Regions from separate parts of the Arthrobacter sp. MP_M4 genome, predicted to be linked through region 2. Evidence: riboswitches for the same ligand, from Rfam matches in the RefSeq annotation. Region 2 holds a riboswitch; the other holds the start of a gene.
The links. Region 2 has a riboswitch for thiamine pyrophosphate ahead of RCH15_RS12555 (ECF transporter S component). Riboswitches for the same ligand answer to the same signal wherever they lie in the genome.
Positions count from the first base shown of each region.

Region 1: another riboswitch for thiamine pyrophosphate. It lies ahead of thiM (hydroxyethylthiazole kinase); the one in region 2 lies ahead of RCH15_RS12555 (ECF transporter S component).

Region 1 covers NZ_JAXCHX010000045.1:865-8,544, reverse strand. Annotated here, with positions in the region: gene RCH15_RS18680 (amidohydrolase) at 1-857, opposite strand, end outside; gene RCH15_RS18675 (hypothetical protein) at 1,441-1,647, shown strand; gene RCH15_RS18670 (EAL domain-containing protein) at 2,468-3,223, opposite strand; gene thiD (bifunctional hydroxymethylpyrimidine kinase/phosphomethylpyrimidine kinase) at 3,615-4,586, opposite strand; gene thiE (thiamine phosphate synthase) at 4,574-5,281, opposite strand; gene thiM (hydroxyethylthiazole kinase) at 5,278-6,120, opposite strand; TPP riboswitch at 6,103-6,205, opposite strand; gene RCH15_RS18650 (hypothetical protein) at 6,575-6,943, shown strand; partial or broken gene RCH15_RS19170 (IS110 family transposase) at 7,091-7,239, shown strand; gene RCH15_RS18645 (VOC family protein) at 7,402-7,680, opposite strand, start outside.
Region 2 covers NZ_JAXCHX010000016.1:45,272-52,951, reverse strand. Annotated here, with positions in the region: gene RCH15_RS12580 (O-succinylhomoserine sulfhydrylase) at 1-375, shown strand, start outside; gene RCH15_RS12575 (glutamate--cysteine ligase) at 460-1,653, opposite strand; gene RCH15_RS12570 (UDP-N-acetylglucosamine 1-carboxyvinyltransferase) at 1,687-3,210, opposite strand; gene RCH15_RS12565 (energy-coupling factor transporter transmembrane component T family protein) at 3,306-4,109, opposite strand; gene RCH15_RS12560 (ABC transporter ATP-binding protein) at 4,106-5,746, opposite strand; gene RCH15_RS12555 (ECF transporter S component) at 5,746-6,420, opposite strand; TPP riboswitch at 6,485-6,628, opposite strand; gene RCH15_RS12550 (ABC transporter ATP-binding protein) at 6,775-7,680, shown strand, end outside.

The sequences.
Region 1 (7,680 bases), on a different contig from region 2:
GATTCGCCGTGGACAATCCGCCGGATCGCCGCGATGGCACGATCCCGAACTGCGGGGTCGAAGGACCGCAAGCTGACGAGGATCTCCGCAGAGTCCGGAATGATGTTGTTTTTCGTTCCCGCGTGGACCGATCCGATGGTCAGCACAAGGGTGTCAGTGGCGGCAATTTCCCGGGACGCGATTGTTTGCAGCCGGAGGATGGTGGACGCGGCCATGACGACGGGATCGACAGTGGTTTCTGGTCGGGATCCGTGCCCGCCGCGCCCGTAAAGGGTGATTCGGATGCCATCGGACGCAGCAAACGCCGGTCCCGGCTGGAGGGCAACAACGCCGGCAGGAAGAGGCGAGACGTGCTGGCCGAGGACAATATCAGGGCGCTGGATTCGGTCAAACAATCCCTCGCTCAACATCGCCGCTGCGCCTGCACCGAGTTCCTCGGCTGGCTGAAACAAGACCTCCAGTGTCCCGGTCCATGTGTCACTTTCGCCCGCTAGCCGTCTCGCTGCCCCAATCAAACACGTGGTGTGCATGTCATGGCCGCACGCATGCATCACTGGAACGTCGTGCCCCTCCTGATCGACTCCCCGCACCAGGCTTGCATAATCGAGCCCGGTCAGTTCATTCACCGGGAGGGCGTCCATATCAGCGCGCAGCATCACCGTGGGTCCATCGCCGTTCATCAGGACGCCGACAACACCGGTACCGCCAACGCCAACAACGACGTCAAACCCTAACCGGCGGAGTTCCCTCTCTGCCAAGGCAGCGGTGTTGTGCTCCTGGAACGACAATTCCGGGTGACGGTGAAGTTCCCGATAGATGTCTTCCAAATCTCCGTGGTCTGAATTTTGAGATCGCACACATGCCTCGTTCCTGATCAGCCGGCGCTGTCGGACGCCGGAAAGTCCACCCGCACTGCCAATTCAGATGCTAACGATTTCCAGGACGGGTAACGAATTCGGCCGCCACCGGAAGAGCGAGTCGGCCTCCAACATCGAGCAGTTCACGGACAGGGTTTCGATGCTCTCAGGTTGACCAAAATCCGCGCTGGAGGGTCACCGTGTCCCGACCTGATCCCCCAGAGGTGCGATGCACCGCCGCCGGAAGGAGAACTGCCCCGGCGTCAGCCCCGGCAGGAGGACGATCTGCCCTAGTGGCGAGCGCCTCACAGTGGGACTATGCAGACGTAAGCGAGAACGTGAAGCGCTGTCATGGCGCTCTTCTCCCGGCGGTCTGGAAGAACTCGTACCAGCCCCGCTTGGAGGTCATCCCGGCAAACGTCCCCTCAACGGGTACGCGCGGTAGGCCAGCGCCGTCGGGATTCAGTGGAAAAGCTTGAGCACAAGCATCGCGAAGCCAGGATCAGGCCGCTCGGCTGAGCCAACTTTCGCCGTCGTAAGTGCTCGCGGTATCGGGAGAGATGCCCGGTACGGGAGGAAGTCAATGGACGTCAACGTTCTGCGCCGGGCCGCCAGGAACGGCCTGGACGACGGAAACTTCACTCTGCTGGATCTCTCGCTCGGCTTCTGGGCCAACGGCGGACGTGCCGAGGCGTGGGACCTGGACGCCTTCATTTACGGACTGATGACCCTCTCAGGTTCAGACGTGCTCGTTCTGGCTTGGACGCTGGAGGAACTTCACAATGTCTGAAAGCCGGATGCACCATCGCGGGCCATGGCGCCGTTCAGCCAACGGCTTCTTGTTTTCCGGCTGATACCGGGGACCCTGCAAGCCGCGAAGTTCGAATGCCCGCCTTTCATGACCTGAACATATATTGGCGACCTATTCAACTACGCCAGGGGTCCGATTTTCCGCATCCGCGCCGGATATCCCTTGACAGCACCCTTCACATCCGGGTGTGCGAGGTGACGCGAAATCGCGCTCTCCCCGCTGGCGTGCCTACTCGAACCGTTTGCACAGCGGTTCCACAGGCAATCCCAATGGAGGACACAGTCGGCGAGCCCAGCATAGTTTGAACTGGTGCAGCCGCGGATACCGCGGCGGACACAACGTACCGGAGTGTCGGTGGTTCGCTGCGATGGCTTTCCCTGTAGGACGGGCGCCACGACGTAAAGCCCCAACTTGCTCAGCGCCTCACGGACAGGCTGCTATTGGCGGAGTCCAGCAGGCCCGAAACCGCGCGAACACCACGCCCAGCGGCGGGATCAGTAAATCCGCCCGCTCGGAACCTGACAGTGAGGTGTCATCGATGTCACCAAAACACCGCTTTTGGACCCGTGAAAACGCGCCCCTGATCCTGCTTGGCGTGGGCCTGTTATTGGTGTTGATCGCCGCTGGAATAGTCCTATGGGTCATCAACGTTGCCCCTGTCATCTTGCGCCTCCCAGGATCCTAGACGAGCTCCTGTTCCCCGATTCCACATCGGAGTTTGGAAGCCCGAGACAAGGGCCAAATCCCTGGAGGCGCCCGGTTCTTGCTCACGTACTCCACCGGAGGAATCCGCTGAACGCTAAGCGGCAGCGGTGACGTCGGCATGTACCCGCGGAAGCGCCTCGAATTCCGGCCTCGCAAACCAATATCCTTGGAACAGGCGGATGCCGGTTTTCTGCAGAACCAGGAACTCCGCTTCTGTCTCGATGCCTTCTGCGAGCACCGTGATGTCGAGCTCTCTGGTTATGCCGACGATGCCAGCAACAACGGCCTGACGGGCAGGGCTGGTGTCGATCCCCCTGATCAGCTTCATGTCGATCTTGATCAGGTCTGGCTGGAAGTCTACTAATAGCCCCAGGCCCGCATGGCCGGCGCCAAAGTCGTCGATGGCGGTGGTAAAACCGTGCTTGCGATATTCGGTAATGATATTCAGAAGGTGGGCGGTATCCGCGACCTCCTCGTTCTCCGTGAACTCGAACATGATTGACGACGTCGGAAAGCTGCATCGCCCGGCTGCAAGCAGGGTTGCACGAAGGCATGCTGCCGGTTCGTAGACCGCGTTCGGCATGAAGTTGATGGACAGCTTTAGATCCTCGCCCGCAGGATACAGGCGCGATGCCAGTTCGATTGCTTTGATGCGGCAGTCTTGATCGAAGCGGTACTTCTGTTCCGGTGAGACCTTTGACAGGACGTCAAAAGCACCCTCGCCCGACAATCCTCTGACCAGCGCCTCGTAGCCCCATACGCGATCGGCAACGGCGTCATAGATCGGTTGAAAGGCCATGCTGAAATCGAAGTCGAGTTGTGAAGATGTCGTGCAGCCGTCGCATGCCATGTGTGGAGTCCTCTCTCGGGTTACGTCCACCGTATGGTACGACGGTTGCGGCCAATATCTCGGCCAATCCGGGTTGAATGCCCGCGCCCAAACCCTCTTGTCATTTTCAGCCGTCCAGAGGCGTCACTGCGCTGTTGGGGGCACTCGATCCTGATCTTCACGGTCCCGGCCCTTTGGGCGACCTCTCTGCGGGGTCACGGCTCCAGTGCCTCCCGACTCGGTTCAGCCTTCCTCGTAGCTGCTCCAATACTGGTCGCCGTGAGTGTCGCCTGTGGCGTCGCTCTGCTCTTATGGCACTAGCGGGGTTTGTGGTGCTTCGTACCTAGCTTTTTGCGAAGGCCCACGTCTTTCCCAATCGAACCCATCAACCACGTGCAGCGGCATTCCGGGCCTATTCTTTCGCTCGATTGGGTTCGCTCCAGGTAGAAGCCCCCTTCGGGACGAAAGACTCGAATGCGTGGACCGTTTCTTTCCGGTGGTGTCGTGATGGTGGCTGCGGCGAGACACCCGGTGTTGCCTCTGTTGCGGTCCAGAGTCGATGGAAGTGGTGGATCGGCCCGTTGCCTTGGCCGACTTGCAATTCATCAGCATGGTTCAGGGCGTCCTGCAGCCAGTCTTTCGCCTGGGAAACAGCAACGGTCCAATCACCAGTGCGTGCCATGACCGTAGCGACGGCGGAAGACAGCGAACACCCGGTCCCGTGCGTATTCTTCGTGGCCACCCGGGGGGACACGAACTCCACGACTCCCCCGTCGGTACCAAGTAGCTGGCCGGTGGCATCAACGAGTGCGTCGGGACTGGATTCGCCGCTCAGATGGCCGCCCTTGACGAGCACCACGATCCCGCAGGCCAGGGACAATTTTCTGGCCTGCTCGATTGCCGTCGCCCAGTTACAGGCGACTGGTTCGTCGACGAGGACTGCGAGCTCGGGAAGGTTAGGGGTCACCAGGCCCACTTCCCCCACGAACTCTCTAAGCGCGGCTTCGGCGTCGGCGGCCAGGAGCCTGTCTCCACTGGTGGCGACCATGACGGGATCCAGAACCACATGTGGGGGCCGCACACGGCGGAGCCAGTCCCGGACGACTGCGATCGTTGCGGCATCTCCGAGCATGCCGATCTTCACCGCATCGATTGTCACGTCATCACTGACGGCGTTGAGCTGTTCGCTGAGAAATTGTGCGGGCGGTGTATGCATGGAGCGGACGCCGCGGGTGTTCTGTGCCACCAGCGACGTGACTACCGCCATCCCGTACCCGCCCATTGCGGCCACACTTTTCAGGTCAGCCTGAATACCGGCACCCCCCGTCGGATCTGTTCCGGCGATGCTGAGGACGCGCGGAATTGAACTCTCTAGAGACACCATTGCTCCTTCAGCAGCCCGGATGCGGCTCGGGGATCATCGGATGCGCAGACCGCGGAGACGACGGCGACGCCGGCAGCGCCGGCGTCACGCAGTGGGCGTACATCAGTTAAGGTGATCCCGCCGATCGCCACGCACGGGAGAGTGCTTGAAGCGATCAGGGCGCCGAAGCCCTCGATCCCCACCGGTCGGGGATGATCGGCCTTCGTGGCGGTGGCGTGGACGGCGCCGACTCCCAAATAGTCCACGGTCCCAGCAGATAGCTCGTGGGCCGTCCGGATCTCCAAATCGGTTGCCGCGCTCAATCCGACGATAGCTTCCGGACCCACGAGGGTGCGGATGAGCTCGGCGGGAAGGTCGGACTGGCCGACATGGACTCCGGCCACTTGTGCTCCTGCCGCCCGAGCGGCCAGGAATATGTCTATGCGGTCATTAATCAGCACGGGGACGCGGTTGCCAACTGATTCGGCAACGGCCATCAGCAGATGCAGCAGCTCCCGGGAAGAGCTTTCCTTGTCGCGCACCTGCACAAGAGTCGCGCCCCCCGCCACCGCTGATGCCACAACAGCAGGCACCGTCCGCGGGCCGCATTGGCGCGTATCAGTCACTAGGTACACGGGCAGGTATCGCCGTAGTTGAGGCTTAAATGTCGGCGCCCAGTGCTGTCCGGAACTTGTTCCGGCGCCCGGGCGCGTCATCGAATGCCATCCGCCGCGACGGCGCGGCGGAGGTTCAGTCCCGCGACAACGTCATCGGAAGTGATTCCCGACAACCGATCCACAAACTCCAGAGCAAAACTTCCCGGGCCTTGGGCCCGCACCGCCGCCTGCTCCGCTGCCACGGTATAAACACCGGTGGCCGCCGTCGCCGCCAGCAGCGGATCGTCGGTCAAAGCAGCGAAGGCGGCCATCACCGCGCCCAAAGCACACCCACCACCGGTCACCCTGGTCAGGAGGGGGTGCCCGTTCGCCACGCCCACCGCCTCCCCGTCGGGCCCCACGATCAAGTCCACGGCGCCAGACACCGCCACCGTTGAGGAAGAGGAAGCAGCCAGACGTTTCGCAGCTCCCAGGGCCGCCAAGGAATCCTCCGTCGAATCCACTCCCCGACCCCCGGCCCCCGCTCCAGCCAAAGCCAAAATCTCCGAAGCGTTGCCGCGGATGATTCGCGGGCGAAGTCCAACAAGCTGATGAGCCAAGGAGGTACGGACGGACAGGGCTCCGATGGCCACCGGATCCAGTACCCAGGGGGTTGCGGCAGCATCGGCAGCCTGTGCGGCTTCGACCATCGCGGCCCGCTGTTCTTCCCGGGGAGTCCCCAGATTGATCAGGACCGCGGAGGCCACGGAGGCGAACTCCCCAGATTCGGAGGGAATGTCCACCATCGCCGGCGCCGCTCCGATCGCCAGCAGGACATTCGCCGTGAAGTTGCTGACCACGGCATTGGTGAGACACTGAACCAGAGGGCTCTGGACCCTCAATTCTTTAAGCAGCTGAGCACAGTCAGCCGATGTATAGCGAATAGCCATTCGCGACATCCCTTCGCTAGTTCGAACTAGATCAGGTTCAACGGGTGTGGATTCTCAGCTGCTCCGTAGGCGGACAGCACCCCGTGTCACTACCCCCACCCTAACCTTTCCGTGCCCGGTGCAGAGAAACGGGCGCCCGCAGACCCCACAATGCTTCCTGAAAGGGACTACCGAGCAACAACTACTCCCCGATCTTGTGAGTCTCCCTCCCCGCAGATCGCTACGGGCCGGACGCGCAGCTCAAGGAGGCGCCTTGGTTTGCAAGGTTGATGTGCACGTCCTGGCCTGAGTGTAAACACGGCCTGAGTGTAAACATGGCCTCCTCAATGCTGTCCTCCCGGCCGCTGTTGGACTCGCCGGCAGATTCTTGTTGATGGCGTACGACCTTCTGTGTGCGGCGCCGGACCGTCCGCGCCGATATGCTTCCCCCAGCATTATTCGGGAGAAATTCAGTGGGGAAACCATGTCCGGGAATCACAACATCTCACTCACACGCCGCGTTTGGACCTGGCTTTTCGTCTTCGGACCCTTGGCAGCCGGTGCCGGCATCTTTCTCGGGTCCCAGAAGGTCGGCAATATGTGCGGAAGCGTCTTCCGGGCGGACAACTTCACAGCGGCCTACTATGACTCCCTTGGCGGCGTCGGCGCCGAAGCCGCCTGCAACCAGTCCATCGCCGCGGCGGCAATTCCAACCTGGATTCTCATTGTTCTCGGCATCATCCTGGTTCTGGCAGCTGTCATCATCCGGACTGTCGGCGATGAAGGGCCGATTGCCGTCACAGGGTCCAGTAGTCCCCGACGGCGCCGGCCGCGGCGTCCTGGCCCGCCATGACAGCGGCGTCCTGGTCCTCGCGCGGACCCCGGGAGCCGTCAGCACTGACCAAATCGGACCGGCGGCGGGATGTCCGGTGCTATCTCGGATGCGGTGCGGCCAGGCAGGCAGCATGAGTTCCCAGCCCCCCCGGCGTCGTCGACCATCCGGCAGGACGAGGCCATGACAGCGATGACTAACAGCGCGAATATACGTCCGTGGTCCGGTCTCTGGAGTGCCTGCGCGGGATCTCGCCCCTGAGCGCGTTCGGTCTCGCCGTCGAGATCGGTGACTGGCACCGGTTCGCCGGCTTCACTAGGCGCCTATGAGTCTAAACGCGCCGTCGTCTTTGACACGCTGACCACCCCGCCAGATACACCGGCACCCGAAGGCAAGCGGTTGCGGACAACCCAGCCCGGGACCGCTTCACTTCAGCCATGGTGAGTCGGCGCAACGCCCGATCGGGGCCTGGTGACAACTTATCCTTCATCGAACGATCGTCGGTTCCTCGTCAGATCCTCAGCCAGCATCACCAGAATGCCGCTCGGGCCGCGCAGGTACGTGAGCTTGTAGATGTCCCGATATGTTGCCACGCCGCGAAGCGGATGGCAGCCGTGCCGCGAAGCTACCTCTAGTGCTGCGTCGATGTCATCCACGGAGAACGCGACGCGGTGCATGCCAATCTCATTAGGGAGGGTGGGGTTTGTCTCGATTGCGTTGGGGTGAAGGTACTCGAAGAGCTCGAGCTGACCGTGGCC
Region 2 (7,680 bases):
TGGCTGGAGGAGCAACCCGGCGTCAGCTGGGTCCGGTACCCGTTGCTGCCTTCCCATCCGCAGCACGAATTAGCCGCCCGGCAGATGAAGGCCGGCGGCACCGTGCTGACTTTCGAGCTCTCCCCGTCCCCCGGCAGGTCAGCGAAGGAGGCCGCGTTCGCGCTGCTGGACGGGCTGCGGATCATCGATATCTCCAACAACCTGGGCGATTCGAAGTCCTTGATCACCCATCCCGCCACGACGACGCACCGCGCCATGGGGCCGGAGGGCCGGGCCGCGATCGGTCTGAGCGACGGCGTGGTGCGCCTCTCCGTGGGCCTTGAGGACCTCGAGGACCTGATCCGCGACCTCGGCCAGGGCCTCAAGCAGATCTAGTCGCGCCCGGCCGCCGCGAGCAGGCAGTTCGCGGCTATGTTTTCGGGCGGTACTGCCGCGAAATGCGGTCCCAGCGTCACGGGCTCAGGCGCGCCGGACGCTGCCCAGCGGGACGTCGTCCGGCGGCGTCCCGCTGTCCGTTCCCTGCGTGGTCACGTCGACGGCCCGGTCTACGACGGCGGGCAGCCCGCCGGTGGAGAACGGCTCCCGCTGCAGCTGGGATCCGGTGCCGTGCGCCAGGATTCGGCTGATACCGTGCCGCACCAGGTCCAGTTCGCCCTGCTCCTGAAGCACCGGGGCCACGAGGTCCACCAGCGCCCGGACCACTTCCCCCGCCGGAGCCGGGTTGAAGGTCCCGAAGTCCAGCAGGTGCCCGCGGAGTCCACAGTTGCTGGCCTGCCACGCAGCCATCCGCAGCAGCAGCGTCGGCACCGGGGCCGGATCCACTCCGTCATTCCATTCCCGCGACGCCGATTCGACCAGGGCACGCACCAGAACAGCGATCAGCGCTGCGTCCTCGGCCCGCAGGCACACATCGGCAACCCGGATCTCCAGCGTGGGGTGATGCCGGCACAGCCGCGAATCAAAATAGACCATCCCCTCGTCCATGAGGACGCCGGTTTCCACCAGCCGGGCCACAACCCGGCGGTAGGCCGGCAGACTGCCGAAGATCATGGTGGGACCCGATCCGGGCCAGCGGTTCCAGGCCTGGGTGCGGTAGCTTTCGAATCCTAACTCCACGCCGTTCCAGTACGGGGAGTTCGCGCTGAGGGCAATAAGCACGGCAAGCTTGTCCCGGATCCGGTCCATCACCGCCACGCCCTCCTCTGGGGAGTCCACCAGGACGTGGACATGCAGCCCGCACGTCAATTGGTTCCGGACAGTGAGCCCGAAGCGCTGCTGCATGGTCATATAGCGTTGCTTCGGCGTCAGGTGCGAGGCGGAACCGAGCGGAGAGGTCGCGAGGGCAGCGACGCGGCCCCCGTGCAACCGGGCAGCGCGGTCCGCGCGGGCCCGGCCGCACCGGAGCTGCCCAAGCAGTTCCAGGTAACCCAGGCACGGCCGCGTCTGGGTTTCGATCTGTTCGAGCTTGAGCTCGAAGCTGAAGTCGGGATCCGTGTGTTCCGCCTGCGGCAGCGGTCGGGCATCCTGCCCGGTACGGCCGGGGGCCGGCCCTGGCGGGAGCAGGCAGGGCAGCACCACGTCGGCGAGGGGCAGCGGCCTCCCGGTTCCGGGATCCACGATGAGCAGTTCTTCCTCCACGCCGAAGGTGCGCATGGTTCTATTGTGCGGCAGGATCCGCCGAAACCATCAGTCCTGGAAGTACTCGATCTTTGCTCCGATGGTGTTGAGCCGTTCGGCCAGGTCCTCGTAGCCGCGCTCGATCACGTAGATGTTGCGCAGTTCGGAGACTCCTCGGGCGGCGAGCATCGCCAGCAGCAGGCAGGCCGCGGGGCGGAGGGCAGGCGGGCAGCCGACCTCGGCCGCACGCCATTTGGTCGGCCCGTTGACGTAAATCCGGTGCGGGTCCAGCAGCTGCACCTGGGCGCCGAGCTTGTTCAGCTCGGTCAGGTAAATCGCCCGGTTGTCATAGACCCAGTCGTGGATCATCGTCTGGCCTTGGGCGTTTGCGGCGATTACAGCGAAGAAGGGCAGGTTGTCGATGTTCAGCCCGGGAAACGGCATGGGGTGGATCTTATCTTCCGGAGCGCGCAGTTCCGAGGGCCGGGTGGTGACGTCCACCAGCCTGGTGCGGCCGTTCCGGGCCACGTATTCCCCGGACACCTCCAGGTGCTGGCCCATTTGCGCCAGCGTGGCGAGCTCGATTTCCATGAATTCGATCGGCACGCGCCGGACCGTGACTTCCGAGTTCGTGACGATGCCGGCGGTGATGAGGCTCATCGCCTCGATCGGGTCCTCGGAAGGGAAGTATTCCACGTCCACGTCGACCGACGGACGGCCGGTGATCTTCAGCGTGGTGGTTCCCACTCCCTCGATCCCGATGCCCAGCATCTGCAGGTAGAAGCAGAGGTCCTGGACCATGTAGTTGGGGCTTGCGTTGCGGATGATCGTGGTGCCGCTGCGGTGGGCGGCGGCCATGATCGCGTTTTCGGTTACGGTATCACCGCGTTCGCTGAGCACGAAGGAACGGTCGTGCCCGTCCGACGGCGGAGCCTGCACGGCATAGAAGCCGGACTTCGCGTCGACGCTGAGCCCGAATTGGCGCAGGGCCTGCATGTGCGGCTGCACCGTGCGGGTGCCCAGGTCACAGCCGCCGGCGTACGGCAGCCGGTATTCCCCGGCTTCGTCCAGGAGCGGGCCCAGCAGCATGATGACGCTGCGGGTCCGGCGGGCCGCTTCGATGTCCATCGAGTCCAGATCCAGCGTGACGGGACGGCGGATCTGCAGGTCGTTGGCGTTCAGCCACGTGCAGTCGACGCCGATGCTCGTCAGGACCTCGACAATCCGGTTGACCTCCTCGATCCGCGCCAGGCGGCGCAGGATGGTGGTGCCGCGGTTGATCAGGCTGGCGCAGAGCAAGGCGACGCCGGCATTCTTGCTGCTGTTGACGTCCACGGAACCGGACAGGGTCCTGCCGCCCTCGACCCGGAGATGCGTCATCGCAGGCCGTCCCACCTTGACGATGCTCCGGCCGAAGATCGCTTCCAGCCGCTGGATCATCTTCAGGCTGAGGTTTTGCTTGCCCTGTTCCATGCGGGCGATGGCGCTCTGGCTGGTTCCCAGCTCGGACGCGAGCTGCCCCTGGGTCCACCCCTTTTGTCCGCGGGCTTCGCGGAGCAGGGCGCCAACATGTTCAGCAGTCTCTTGAGTCATTCCAAGAAAATATCATGCATGACGTATTGTCGCCGGGCATTCCCGCTGTTTTGCCGTGAATGTCACAGTGATACCCGCATTGTGCGATACCGACGTCAGTGCTGTGCGAGGAAGACCATGTTCCAGGTTCCTGCCGCCAGCGCAGTGGCGACGGCGGCACCAGCGATCAGCAGCCCGCCAAGAGCCACCCAGAGATCCAGGGCGCTGAAGGTGGACCGACGGGCCCAGGTGCGTTGCTCGCCGCCGAAGCCCCGGGCCTCCATGGTGACCGCGAGGCGGGAAGCCCGGCGGACGGCCTGGACCAGCAATCCGAAGCTCTGCCCGAGGGTGGCGCGGAGACGTTGCAGCGGATTCCCGTGGGAGCCCACGCCGCGGGCGCGGCGCGCCATCCCGATGGTCTGCCACTCCTCGGCCATCAGGCCGACGAGCCGCATCGCGGCCAGCGTCCCCAGGACGAAGCGGTGCGGCAGTCCCGCTCTCTGGGCGAGGGCGTCCGCCAGGTCCGTAGGATCTGTACAGCTCATCAGCAATATTGCCGGAAGCGCGATGGCCAGACCACGGATCAGAAAGCCGAGCCCGAGTTCGAGGGACCCTTCGCTGATCGACCAGATTCTGGCGTCGAGCAGGATGCTCCCGTGGTCCGGTGCCAGGATGGTGGTGCTCCAACCACCTAACGCCGCGGCCAGGATCAGCGGCCAGCCCCGCTGCCAGAGCCGGCCGGGTGTCAGCCCGGCCAGCGGAAGCAGCGCCAGCAGCAGGGCGAGCGCCACCGAGGCGGACACCCAGTCGATGGACAGCGCCAGCACGATCGTGATGAGCATGACCGCAGCGAATTTCGCCAGGGGGTTGGACCGGGTCAGCAGGGCGTGGTTTCCGCCCACCGTCAATTCCTGCCTCATGGCGTGGCAACCTTCCCGGGGGTCCCGTGTCCGGCGTCGCGCGGCTCAGGGCCGCCGGGTTCAGCCACCGGGAGCCGCAGTTCGGTGCCGCCAAGGACCTCGCTGAACTCGGCATCGTGCGTCACGGACACGACGGCGGTGCCGCCGTCGAGGAGTTCGGAGAGGAAGGAGGCCAGTTCGGCCCAGGTGTTGGCGTCCTGGCCGAAGGTGGGCTCGTCCAGGATCAGCACCCGGGGATGGGCTGCGAGGACGGTGGCGACGGACAGGCGCCGCTTCTCACCGCCGGAGAGCGTGTAGGGATTGGCGTCCACGAGCTCAGTCAGCCGGAGCCGCGCCAGCAGTTCGTCCACGCGGTCTTCGCCTCGGCCCAGGTGCCGGGGCCCGAACATCAGCTCATCGATCACCCGGCCGGTGACGAACTGGTGTTCGGGTTCCTGGAACACGGTGCCGATCCTCGCGATCAGTTGCTGCGCCTTCCACCGGTAGGGATCGATTCCGGCGCCTGCGCCTAGCTCCAGGGTGGCGGAGACCTTGCCCGCCACAGGCGCGAGCAGGCCGGCGAGGGTCAGGGCGAAGGTGGATTTCCCTGAACCGTTCGGTCCGGTGATGGTCAGCGCTTCTCCCGCGCGGACCTGGGCGGTGATCCCCTTTTGTACGGGCACCGGCGGAATCGGCCGGAAGCCGCCGCGGAATCCCGCTCGCCCTGGCCGTTCCCGGGAGACGGCCAGGTCCTCCGCTGCCAGCAGCAGATGGCCCGCGCCTTTGACGCCGGAACCCGGTTCAGCGGACAACGTCCGGCGCGCCCTGGCCGGCGGCACGTAACCGGGCACCCAGACGCCTGCGGCGGTGAGCAAATCCCGCGCCTGCGCCAGGACCCGGTCCGGTGGCCCGTCGATCAATACGGCGGACTCCGTGGCCGAACCGCGCTGCAGCACCACGATCCGGTCCACGAGGTCCTTCCAGACCGCGACGCGGTGTTCCACCACCACCAAAGTGGCGCCGGTCTTGTCCAGGCAGCGGCCGACGGCGTCGCGGACTTCCAGGACGCCGGCCGGGTCCAGGTTGGCGGTGGGTTCGTCCAGCAGGATCAGCCCGGGCCGCATAGCGAGGATCCCGGCGAGCGCCAGCCGCTGCTTCTGACCGCCGGACAGTGCCGACGTCGGGTGATTCAGCGGCAGCCCGCCCAGCCCGACGTCCTCGAGCGCTTCCGCCACGCGGGGCCAGATGTCCTCTGGCGCGACGGAGAGGTTTTCCGCGCCGAAGGCGACGTCATCGCCGAGCCGCGAGAGTACCACCTGGGTCTCCGGGTCCTGCTGCATTAAACCGGCCCGGCCGCGCGCTGCCCGGGGCGCGGCACCGTCGATCAGCAGGCTGCCTGACTCGTCCGCGTCGTTCCCGTCGTCCGCAGGATCGCTGCCGCGGCCGGCCTCCCCGGTGGAGCTGTCGCCGAGCACCCCGGCCAGGGCATGAAGCAACGTCGATTTGCCGGCACCTGAAGGGCCCAGCAACAGCACCCGCTCCCCCGGCTGGATGTCCAGGTCCAGGCCCCTGATGGCGGGCCGGGGCCTGCCGGCGTGCCGCCAGCCCCAGCCGCGGGCAGTGACCGCGGCTGGGCGGGCGGCGTGGTCTGCCGGCATCAGGAGAACACTGGTTCCGATGCCGCCTTCCGGGACGCGAAGGAAGCCAGCACCCCGGTCCTGGCCAGGCCGCGGGTGGCGAGCCAGGACAGTCCGCCGGCGATCACGGCCCCGGAAATGGCGCAGAAGATGATGTAGGCGAATTTGTCACCGGCTTCGTAGGCGACGTTCCAGCCCCACGGGAGGAAGGAGTCGTTCAAGCCGCAGAACAGGCCCGCACCCGCGCCGGCCAGCAGTGACACCGGCAGGTTGAACCTCTTGTAGAGGAACGCGGCGAAGATGAGTTCGGCGCCAAGGCCCTGCAGGAAGCCTGAGAACAGGACGGAGGCGCCGTACTGGGAGCCCATGATCAGCTCACCCGTGGCGGCCACGGTTTCACAGAACACCGCCGCGCCCGGCTTCCGGATAACCAGCATGCCCAGCACCGCCGGAATCATCCAGCCGCCGGAGTAGAGCCCGGTGAGCGGCGGGTAAAACGCATTGACGGGCGCGGAGATAAGATTTGCGCCCTGGGACCAAGCCCAGAAAATCACGCCGCCAGCCACGGCGATCAACGCCGCCAGCACAATGTCCACCACGCGCCAGGCGTGCGTCCGCCGGGCGGGGGTCGCGGCGGACCCGGGGGTGGTTGATTCCTGCTTGCCGAACTCGTGCTTTGCAGATGTGTCAGTCATTTCGTCCTCCTGAGGAACAGGAGGGGAGAGTGACCCGGTCCACGGCTTCCGCCGCCACCGGGAACACTCTGAGAACTCGACTCCCTTGCGCCGGTACTAACCGGATCAGGTTCGAGGGTCTGCGGCTGTCCGCACTCTCAGCGCCCACCTGTGGTGTCCCCGGATTTTTCCGGAAATGCCCGACGGCGGCGCTCCCCTGTCGTATCTAAATTGCCCTTGTGGGCGTGGCCCAGTTTACACCCGCGCGCCGTGGTTCATCCGGCGGCCCGCTCCGGGCGCCGGACCGCCGGCGGCGTCGACCGATCTCTGCCGCTTCATCCCGCCGCCGGCGTCGCCTCCGGTTAGGGTTATGGCATGACGTTGGGGAGCGGGGCGGCCGAGCCGCTGGTACACATTCAGGATTTTCGAATGGACTTCGGGGACACAACCGTCATCCGGGACCTCTCCTTCGATGTCCGGGCCGGGGAAACGTTCGGGTTCCTGGGCAGCAACGGCTCCGGGAAGACCACCACGCTGCGGGCTTTGCTGGGCATCTACCAGCCGACCGCCGGGACCCTGCACATCGGCGGCAAGCCCTTCGCCCCGCAGGACGGGGCGCGGCTCGGGTACCTGCCGGAGGAACGTGGCCTGTACAAGAAAGAGTCCGTGCTGGATGTGATGGTCTATTTCGGCCGGCTCAAAGGCCTGGACAAGACCCACGCGAAGTCCTGGTCCCGGGAGTACCTGGAACGGGTGGGCCTGCCGGACAAGGCGGGCATGCGGCTGGACAAGCTCTCCGGCGGGCAGCAGCAAAAAATCCAGCTCGGCGTGACCATCATGAACGATCCCGAACTGCTCATCCTGGACGAACCCACCAAAGGCTTCGACCCGGTCAACCGGCGCCTCCTGATGGACATTATTGAAGACCAAAAACGCGCCGGTGCCACCGTCATCATGGTCACCCACCAGATGGAAGAGGTCGAACGGCTCTGCGACCGGGTGATCCTGCTGAAAGACGGCACCTCCCGCGCCTACGGCACCGTTGCCGAAGTCCAGGAACAATTCGGTGGAACCGTCTACCGGCTCTCCTACGACGGCGTGCTGCCGGCCTCGGCCCTGTACGACATCGTCACCGCCGCCGGCGGTGACGCGGAGCTCTCCCCCCGCCCCGGCGGAGACCAGGCGACGGTCCTGCGGGAACTCATCAGCCAGGGCGTGGCCGTGCGGTCCTTCACCACCGCCAGGACCTCCCTGGACGAAGTCTTCATCAAGGTCTATGGC